DNA from 3 places in the Anabaena sp. AL09 genome. Region 3 is predicted to be linked to each of the others. Evidence: predicted binding sites of a transcription regulator. Region 3 holds the regulator's gene; each other region holds the start of a gene.

What was found. The regulator HrcA, encoded in region 3, represses chaperone genes, less so after heat shock. The targets are predictions, from matches to a motif close to TTAGCACTCNNGANTCNNGAGTGCTAA.
Region 1: groL (chaperonin GroEL) is a predicted target of HrcA. The motif match lies at 1,862-1,888, and genes of this name have one in related genera.
Region 2: groES (co-chaperone GroES) is a predicted target of HrcA. The motif match lies at 1,185-1,211, and genes of this name have one in related genera.

Annotation. Positions count from the first base shown of each region.
Region 1 covers NZ_LJOQ01000067.1:30,170-33,457, reverse strand. The annotation lists gene groL (chaperonin GroEL) at 138-1,829, opposite strand; gene AN490_RS13390 (MraY family glycosyltransferase) at 1,993-3,075, shown strand; gene AN490_RS13385 (transposase) at 3,072-3,288, opposite strand, start outside.
Region 2 covers NZ_LJOQ01000106.1:64,868-68,155, forward strand. The annotation lists gene AN490_RS22035 (response regulator transcription factor) at 1-160, opposite strand, end outside; gene groES (co-chaperone GroES) at 1,230-1,541, shown strand; gene groL (chaperonin GroEL) at 1,649-3,283, shown strand.
Region 3 covers NZ_LJOQ01000091.1:55,719-59,006, reverse strand. The annotation lists gene AN490_RS18940 (hypothetical protein) at 1-128, opposite strand, end outside; gene AN490_RS18935 (DUF1517 domain-containing protein) at 176-757, opposite strand; gene AN490_RS18930 (DUF2834 domain-containing protein) at 832-1,500, opposite strand; gene hrcA (heat-inducible transcriptional repressor HrcA) at 1,514-2,590, opposite strand; gene AN490_RS18920 (Tn3 family transposase) at 2,906-3,040, shown strand; gene AN490_RS18915 (hypothetical protein) at 3,148-3,276, shown strand; gene AN490_RS18910 (TniB family NTP-binding protein) at 3,286-3,288, shown strand, end outside.

The DNA.
Region 1 (3,288 bases), on a different contig from region 3:
TCCAGAATCTTAATTTTAATTAAGCGTTAACGAACCGTTTGCGAGATACACGGAAATGATGACAAAAACCCACCCCTGAAAGCGTTAGGGGTGGGTAATTCATAAATTATGGATTTGGGATTTGGGACAGTGGCAAATTAGAACATACCCATGCCGCCCATGCCGCCCATGCCGCCCATACCACCCATACCGCCCATACCACCCATGCCGCCCATACCGCCCATGCCACCATCAGGAGATCCAGCGGGTTGTTTTTCAGGTTTTTCGGCAATAATTGCTTCGGTGGTTAGTACCATACCAGCAATGGAAGAAGCATTTTGTAAAGCGGAACGAACCACTTTTGCGGGATCAATAATACCAGCCGCAATTAAGTCTTCAAATTCGCCTGTAGCTGCGTTATAACCGATATTTAAATCAGTTTCCCGAACTCTGGCAACAATCACAGAACCTTCTGCCCCAGCGTTTTCCGCGATTTGCCGGAGGGGAGCTTCTAAAGCTTTTTTAACAATATCAGCGCCAATTCTTTCTTCAGGAGTGAGGCTGTTTTTAATAGCATCTACCTTGGTAGATAGATAAATTAAGGTTGCACCACCACCAGGAACAATACCTTCTTCTACCGCTGCTTTGGTAGCGTTGAGTGCGTCTTCAATCCGCAAGGTTCTGTCTTTCAGTTCTGTTTCTGTAGCTGCACCGACTTTAATCACGGCAATACCACCAGCTAACTTAGCAATGCGTTCTTGCAGTTTTTCGGTATCATAGTCGGAATCAGTTTCCGCCAATTGTTTACGAATTTGCTCAATCCGGATTTGGATTTCTGGTTTAGCAGTATTACCAGCGACAATGGTGGTATTTTCCTTGTCAATGTGGATTTTCTGAGCAGTTCCCAACATTTCCAAAGTAGCTGTATCTAAGCTCAAGCCGATTTCTTCAGAAATCATTTGTCCATCGGTAAGAATGGCAATATCTTCTAACATAGCTTTGCGACGTTCACCAAAACCGGGGGCTTTAATCGCAGCTACAGCCAATACACCACGGGCTTTATTTACAACCAATGTTTGTAAAGCATCACCGTCTACATCTTCAGCAATAATCAGTAAAGGTTGACCTAAACGGGCAACTTTTTCCAAGATAGGGATTAAATCTTGAATGCTGCTGATTTTCTTATCAACAATCAGGATGCGGGCGTTTTCAAACTCTACTGTCATCCGTTCATTGTTGGTGATAAAGTAGGGAGAAATATAACCTCTATCAACCTGCATCCCTTCCACTACTTCTAGTTCAGTGGTGAAGGATTTAGATTCTTCAACAGTAATTACACCGTCTTTAGTCACTTTCTCCATGGCCAGTGCAATCATTTGTCCAACTTCAGCATCATTACCAGCGGAAACTGTGGCAACTTGAGCGATTGCACTTCCTTCTACAGGTTTAGTAATTTTGGCAATTTCTGCTACCAGTGCTTCAACGGTTTTATCAATACCCCGTTTTAAGCTAATGGGATTTGTCCCAGCGGCTACATTTTTTAAACCTTCTTTAATCAAGGCTTGTGCTAAAACTGTGGCAGTGGTAGTTCCATCGCCAGCTACATCCTTGGTTTTCGATGCTACTTCCTGAATAAGTCTAGCACCAGTATTTTCTAGAGGATCTTCTAATTCAATTTCTTTGGCAACAGTGATACCATCGTTAACAATTTGGGGAACACCAAATTTTTTCTCTAATAGGACGTTACGACCTCTTGGACCTAAAGTTATTTTCACTGCATCTGCCAGTGCGTTAATACCTCTTTCTAAAGCCCGTCGTGATTCTTCATTAAATGCAATAATCTTAGTCATGTTTTATTTTTCTATTGCTTCCATTAGACAATTTAGCACTCACTGACCAAGAGTGCTAATCCCTTTCCCCAATTTAGATTAACAATCAAAATCCCAAAATTGATTAATATTAACAGTTGATACTTATGTTTGACCATAAAACTAATGATTATATTGGGAGCAAATGAACTTAGCGAACTCCCTTAAATCCCTTGGCATTGCTGACCCTAGCGGCTCCGGCTGGTTGGCTGTATTATTTACGTTTCTATTAGCTTTGATTGTTACCTGGCGGTTAATTCCCACAATTCGCAAATTTGCCTTAGAAGTAGGTTGGGCAGATCAACCCAACGCTCGACGATTGAATCAAGAACCTTTACCTAATGCGGGAGGTTTGGCAATCTACGCGGGTGTTATTGCGGCTTTGGTCTTAGCTAGTCTCTTGCGACCGATTGAACTGCAAGGGGTTTTAGCCCAGGTTTTAACGATTCTCCTCGGTGGTTCGATTTTAGTTCTAGTTGGCTTTATTGATGACCAATTTGGTTTACCTCCATCTGTGCGGTTATGGGCGCAAGTAACGACTGCACTTTTATTGGTTGGTAATGGGATTAGTATCAAAGTTGCTTTCGGTACACCCATTGATTCTCTCCTGTCTATGGCCTTAACGGTGCTGTGGGTGGTGGGGATCACTAATGCTATTAACCTCATGGATGGCATGGATGGTTTAGCTGGTGGCATTAGCTTTATTACTGCTATCAGTTTGTTAGGTGTTTCTGCCCAGTTTGATAATCGCGCTGCTGCTACTTTGGTTTTGGCAGCTTTGGGAGGGGCAGCACTGGGCTTTTTACGCCATAATTTTTACCCCTCACACATCATTATGGGTGATGCTGGAGCATACTTTTTTGGCTATGTTTTAGCAGCAACCAGTATTTTAGGTAAACTCCAATTAAATACAATCTATGCCCTAATACCTACAGTTTTATTTCTGCTGTTGCCAGTTATTGACACTACTCAAGTGTTTGTGCGCCGGCTCATGGCAGGAAAAAATCCTTTGAGTACACCAGGTAAAGACCACCTCCATCATCGCTTGTTAGCCTGGGGACTATCCCAACGTAATGCGGCTTTTATCCTCTGGTCAATTACTTTAGGCTGTAATTTGCTGGCTATGAAAGTCCAGGGTATGAGTTTACCAGTGATGCTGGCTACTGCTATCGGTATTATTTTGCTGTTAGGGTTTACCCTTTGGCAAAGAATGTTGAATAATCGTTAAGCTTTCCCGGTCTGAAGACGCGGGGATTTCTGAAGAGTCCATAAAAGAACTTTCGTAGGCTGACTTAAACAGCCTCTACTTACTCCATTTAAGTCAAACTTAAATATCGCAGCTACTTTTCTGATTATGTTGACCGCACCGTTGCAATCTGCATTAATTTTTGTGCCGTCCTGAGAACAGTACAAACCCCGGCTAATTCTTTTCCCTGACTCT
Region 2 (3,288 bases), on a different contig from region 3:
CTCTGCCATTGGCGGACGTGATGACTTCGTAGCCCCGGAACTCTAAGTAATCCTTCACCACCAAGATGAGGTTAGGGTCATCATCAATCAATAGAAGTCTTTTGTGGTCTTTCATGCTGGGTTCTTTCATAACAGTGGCACTTCTCGCGCTTCGATCCATTAAGGTATTGATATAGTTATCCCGTATGGTGGATGACTTAGGATGTTGTCTTTTTTCCCACTTAACTTACTTTAACTCCCCTAAGTCTTAAAAGTGTTAGTTACTTTCAACAGACTTGCAGGTGAATGGAAAAAGTCTAGTAAGGATACGTATAGCAGTAGTCTTTATAATGCGCTATTATATATCCATTTGAAAGTTGCAGGCTGAAAACCCTGATTAAATTATCGTCCTTGTGAATCACAAGTCGGTATTTTTCAAGATGACCTTAGTTCAAAACTCACCTGCGCTTTCATTGGCATACTGCTGCTCTACTTATCCTTAGGATGTGAAGCCTCTATCAGAGGTTCAAAATCAGCCGGGAAGTTTTTTTTGGCAAAGCATGGGTTAAAAATACAGATTTTTTCACCATCCTCATGGCCAATTTACTGGTCTTGGATGACCTGCTCTCATGACTTCTGGATTTAATTGGCGATACCAGACCCCATCTAGGCAAACTACCATTATCGTTCTAGAACAACAAACACGCAAGTTTTTGGCTTGGGCTGTGAAGATGCCTATGGAATAACTATGTGCTAACTGATGGGTTGATCGCTCCCCCAGTCCTTGTTAACAGCATTACCAAGTTCTAGACTAGCTGATTTGTAACAGAATTGAGCATTTATCTGTTTTTTTGACTGGGTAATTAGTAATGGGGGAAGAGCTAATTGGTAATGGGGGAAGAGCTAATTACTCCCTGTGACCAGTCCCCAGTCCCCAGTTCCCAGTTCCCTAGTAGTTTTAGGGATGAGATGCCTGTTCGTGGATCACGGTGCTGTTACTCATTGAGTAGATCCCTGATTACAGTTCTATAACAATTTCCCAAGTTTGCAAATAAAGTTGTCCATATCAAAATATTCATTACCTACGCAACAAACCCTGACAACTAAAATAATTGGATATTTGCACTTAAGTATTGCCACCCTAGCCCTAGTTCGGAAACCCGTACACAAGTCATGATTGCTATTATGTCCTATATAAAGCTAGATTAGCACTCATGAGTCGAGAGTGCTAATTTAGCAAAAAATTTTGTATGGCAGCCGTATCTTTAAGCGTTTCCACCGTTAAGCCCCTGGGCGATCGCGTTTTTATCAAAGTAAGCGCCCCCCAAGAAAAAACCGCAGGCGGTTTGTTTTTGCCCGATAATGCTCAGGAAAAACCCCAAGTTGGCGAAATCGCCGCTGTTGGACCTGGCAAGCGCAATGACGACGGGACTCGTCAAACAATGGACATTAATGTTGGCGATAAAGTGTTGTACTCCAAGTACGCTGGCACCGATATCAAGTTGGCTACAGAAGAATATGTATTGCTTTCTGAAAAAGACATTTTAGCAATCGTCAGCTAATTGGGCATGGGTGATGGGTAAGAATTTTTCCGAATTACCTGTTCACCACTCACCAATTTCTTTGAAAATCAGAAAAATTTAATTTACTACCGGGATTTAGACTTATTATGGCAAAGCGCATTATTTACAACGAAAACGCCCGTCGCGCTCTAGAGCGTGGTATTGATATTCTCGCTGAAGCTGTAGCTGTTACCCTTGGACCCAAAGGTCGTAACGTGGTTTTAGAGAAGAAATTCGGCGCACCACAAATCGTTAATGATGGTGTCACCATCGCTAAAGAAATTGAATTAGAAGACCACATCGAAAATACTGGTGTAGCTCTAATTCGTCAAGCTGCTTCCAAAACCAATGACGCTGCTGGTGATGGTACAACCACAGCTACCGTTTTGGCTCACGCCATTGTTAAAGAAGGCTTGCGGAACGTTGCTGCTGGTGCTAATGCGATTTTATTGAAGCGCGGTATTGACAAAGCATCTGCGTTTTTAGTAGAAAAAATTGCTGAACACGCTCGCCCTGTAGAAGATTCTAAAGCGATCGCACAAGTTGCGGCAATTTCTGCTGGTAACGACGAAGAAGTCGGGGCTATGATTGCTCAAGCTATGGACAAGGTGGGCAAAGAAGGCGTAATTTCCCTAGAAGAAGGGAAGTCTATGACCACCGAATTGGAAATCACCGAAGGGATGCGTTTTGATAAGGGTTATATTTCCCCTTACTTCGCTACCGATGCAGAACGGATGGAAACCGTTTTTGATGAGCCTTATATCTTGTTGACTGACAAGAAGATTGCTTTGGTACAAGATTTAGTTCCTGTCCTCGAACAAGTAGCTCGTTCCGGTCGTCCTTTGGTAATTATTGCTGAAGACATCGAAAAAGAAGCTTTGGCAACTTTGGTAGTTAACCGTTTACGCGGTGTCCTCAACGTGGCTGCTGTAAAAGCTCCTGGTTTTGGCGATCGCCGTAAATCCATGTTAGAAGATATCGCAGTTCTCACCGGTGGTCAACTCGTAACTGAAGACGCTGGTTTGAAACTAGATACCACCAAGTTAGAAAGTCTAGGTAAAGCTCGTCGCATCACCATTACCAAAGACAGCACCACAATTGTGGCTGAAGGTAATGAAGCTGGTGTTAAGGCTCGTTGCGAACAAATCCGTCGTCAGATGGATGAAACCGAATCTTCCTACGACAAAGAAAAACTCCAAGAGCGTTTGGCTAAATTGTCCGGTGGTGTTGCTGTAGTTAAAGTTGGTGCAGCTACCGAAACCGAAATGAAGGATAAGAAACTACGTTTGGAAGATGCTATCAACGCTACCAAGGCTGCTGTAGAAGAAGGTATTGTTCCCGGTGGTGGTACAACCTTGGCTCACCTCGCTCCTGTATTGGAAGCTTGGGCGCACAGCAACCTCAAAGATGAAGAGTTGACTGGTGCTTTAATCGTTGTTCGGGCTTTACCTGCTCCTCTGAAGAGAATTGCGGAAAACGCTGGTCAAAACGGCGCTGTAATTGCTGAAAGAGTGAAAGAGAAGGATTTCAACATTGGTTTCAATGCTTCTACCAACGAATTCGTTGATATGTTAGCTGCTGGTATTGTTGACCCTGCTAAAGTAACTCGTTCTGCTCTGCAAAACGCTGCTTCTATCGCTGGGATGGTGTTGACAACAGAATGTATCATTGTTGACAAGCCAGAACCTAAAGATGGCGCTCCTGCTGCTGGCGCTGGTATGGGTGGAGATTACGATTACTAAAATCT
Region 3 (3,288 bases):
GTAGCAGTTTGGCTAATATTCTTAGTTGGAGAATTAGCTTGGTTTCCTCCCCCGCAAGCGACAGTTGTTAAGCACAAAGTTAAGGCTAAACAAACAACTGTAAGTTTACGTAGTATACTGATAATCATTGTGTTCATGTTTGTTTTCGGGTACTAATTACAGACTAACGAATCATTTACAGTGGGATCAATTCTGGATAATATTCCAATAATTGATCACTGGAAAGTTCATCACCTAATTGGGCTGGAGAAAAATGCACTTGGATAGCGCGGAGTTTATGTTTGTAGTGTAGATTAATTACGGCTTTAAAGGCTGCTTTCAAAGCTGGGATGTTGGCTAAATCAGTTTCTAACTCGGTAATTTCCCCTTCAGCAGCGACTGTAATCATGACAACGATGTTACGGGTGACAGGAAGTGATAAGGGCTGATTTGAGGAAGTGGAATTAAAATCAAGATTAGCCCCATATCTTTGGGCTGAGTCTGTGAATAGTTCATTGACATAATCTCCTGCTTCCCCTTGATTCCAAAAGACATCACCTTCATTAGCAGCAGCAAACCAATATTCATCATATTGTAGGAAAGTTTGGCACAGTTGCACTAATTCTTCTCCTAAAATATCCAGATCACCGTCAGCATTAATCGCTGTTCTAGCACTACTGTTGAGGACACCTAAGATTGGCGCTACTTCTTCTCCGTTTAAATGCAAGAACAAACGACAGACAATATAGCGAGTTTTTCCCATCATGCGATTAAACATTTTTTGTCTCCTGTAATTTCAGTAGATGTTGTTCACAACTGGATACTTACCTTTTTAATTTTAGTAGTCAGGAGTTAGTGGAGTATTGTTGTCTCAACTCCTTTTTGATTTTCTATATCTATAGGTGGACGCACACACAGATACATCAAAGCTCCAAACACAGGAATGATCGCAAATAACCAAAATAACTGATTATTTTGCCAACCTCGTCTTGTCATATCATCTCTTAACAACGTGGGAAATAATAGACTCAAGATGATAAAATCCAAACTCATGACGTGAATAAATCGGCTGGTTTCCCACTGTTGTCGAAAATTACCCCAGTCTCCCTGTAAACTATAGGTAAATAAAACCGCCGCACCTAAAGTTAATAAAATTCCAAAAATGCGAGAATCTAGTAATTTGAGAAATAATTTTTTTTCCCCTACAAACTTTTGATTGGGTTCTCTTAAAGCTAAATATGGTAAAAGCCCAAAAGCCCCAATGGCAAAAGCAGCACTAGCAAATGGCCAAGCAGGTATTTTTTGACCTCTACCATCAAAAAATACCACTGCACTATATATAAAAGGCCAAATTCCCATGATATTAAATAAACATATAATCAGCGGATTAATCCCTTGCCAATTTCCTGTAGAGAGATTTTTTATCAACTCAAAAGTATCCGGTTGTTCAGGAGGAGCAAAGAAAAAGGCATAGGAAACAAATCCTAGCCATAGTAAGCCAAAAGTGATTTTTCTGATCATGAATTTATGGAAATTAACTAAAAGCTTCCGAGAGATAATTTGCTGCTGCTGCGACCACAGCGATCGCACTCTCATAGTCTAACCTAGTTGGACCTAAAACTCCCACACTTCCCACTGGCACAGAACCCCGACGATAAATAGCAGAAATCAAAGTACAGGTGCGAATAGGTTCAAGAGGATTTTCTGTCCCAATCCGCACCGTTACTTTAGACTTATTTGTATCATCCATTTCTGTTTTTTCACAAATTAAATGCCAAAGTTGGTCTTGTTCTTCTTCCAACAATTGCATAATTGTCTGCACCTGCTGTACTTGAGAAAACTCAGGTTGTCGTAAGACCTCTCCAATCCCCCGCACCATAATTTGTGTAGTCGTTGGTGCAAGAGCGCGATGAGTCAATTCTACCAAAGAACTTTTCAAAAATTCGCCATAAACTCGAAATTCTTGATCTAATTCACTCCAGTCAAGGTAGCCTAATTCTAATAAACTCCTTCCTCGTAAATGACTATTCAAAAAGTTAGAAACTATCTGCAATTGATGATCAATTACCTCCGGTTCAGGTTTAGTTACTGATGATATTGAAAATAAATCCATCACCTTAGAATGGGTTTCATAACTATCTGTCACCACAATCAACATAATCTTCCCGGATTCAATTTGCACTAGTTGCAAATGTCGTAACTTTGCTGTCGTGGTTTGTGGCATAGTAATTAAAGTAATACAGCCGCTTAATGTTGCTAAAATTTGGGCTGCACCTTGTAATAAAGCCTCTAAACTCCAATCTTCCCAATGCAAATGTCTTTGTAATGCCGTTTCTACCTCTTTAGCTAAAGTTTCTGATGGTTTAATTAGTTGGTCAACATAAATCCGATAACCAGAATCAGAAGGAATTCTTCCCGCAGAAGTATGTGGTTGATAAAGTAACCCTGATTTTTCTAAAACACCCATCACATTGCGAATAGTAGCCGAGCTAATACCTAAATCAAATCCTTCAATTAAAGCTTTAGAGCCAACAGGCTCTGCTGTCGCAATGTAATGGCGTATAGTCGCCCAAAGTATATTTTGCTGCCGATTAGTTAGATGGACTTGCATAGGTGATATTTTTACTGAAGGCAAACCTTAATCAAAATCTGAAAAAATGCGTGGTTTTTACCACCAAACCCCAAAAGAGTATTAATTATTAATTAATGCAAGATAGCAAATTATATACTTAATATTGTCCGCTTTATGTAAATTAAAAATTTGCAAGTAATATCAAAGGTTGTAGCTTTTTCCTTAGTCGTAATTTATATTTCTGTCACCGAAACTAGGTTGTTTTGTGTGTCTAACTTACATAAATCTCTATCTTTTTATGGATCATCTCATGACATCCTCAAATCAACTGTACTTTTAGCTACAGAATATTAGATGCTACTGCGTAAGTTGGGTAGCTATAGTCGGAAAAATCCTCTTGATCAAGCTTTTCGAGGGTTGGGTAAGGTGGTGCGAACCATGCTTTTGCTGCTATTCTCTAGCGGTGATAGTACATATTTACCATATTAAATCTGCATTGGTTTTTCTCTCGGTTTTTGATGATGAACAAATGCGCGAAGATTACGGGTGGTAAATCATGACTTCACAACAAGCCCAAAGTGTTGCTCAAGAATTAGGTGATATTCTTCCCGAATGATGAGAAATTACAAGCAGAAATTCACCGATTGAATCGGAAAAGTTTTATTCTATTGGAACAGGTGAAAATGCTCCATGATTGGTTAGATGGTAAGCGACAATCACGGTAGTCTGGTAGGGTG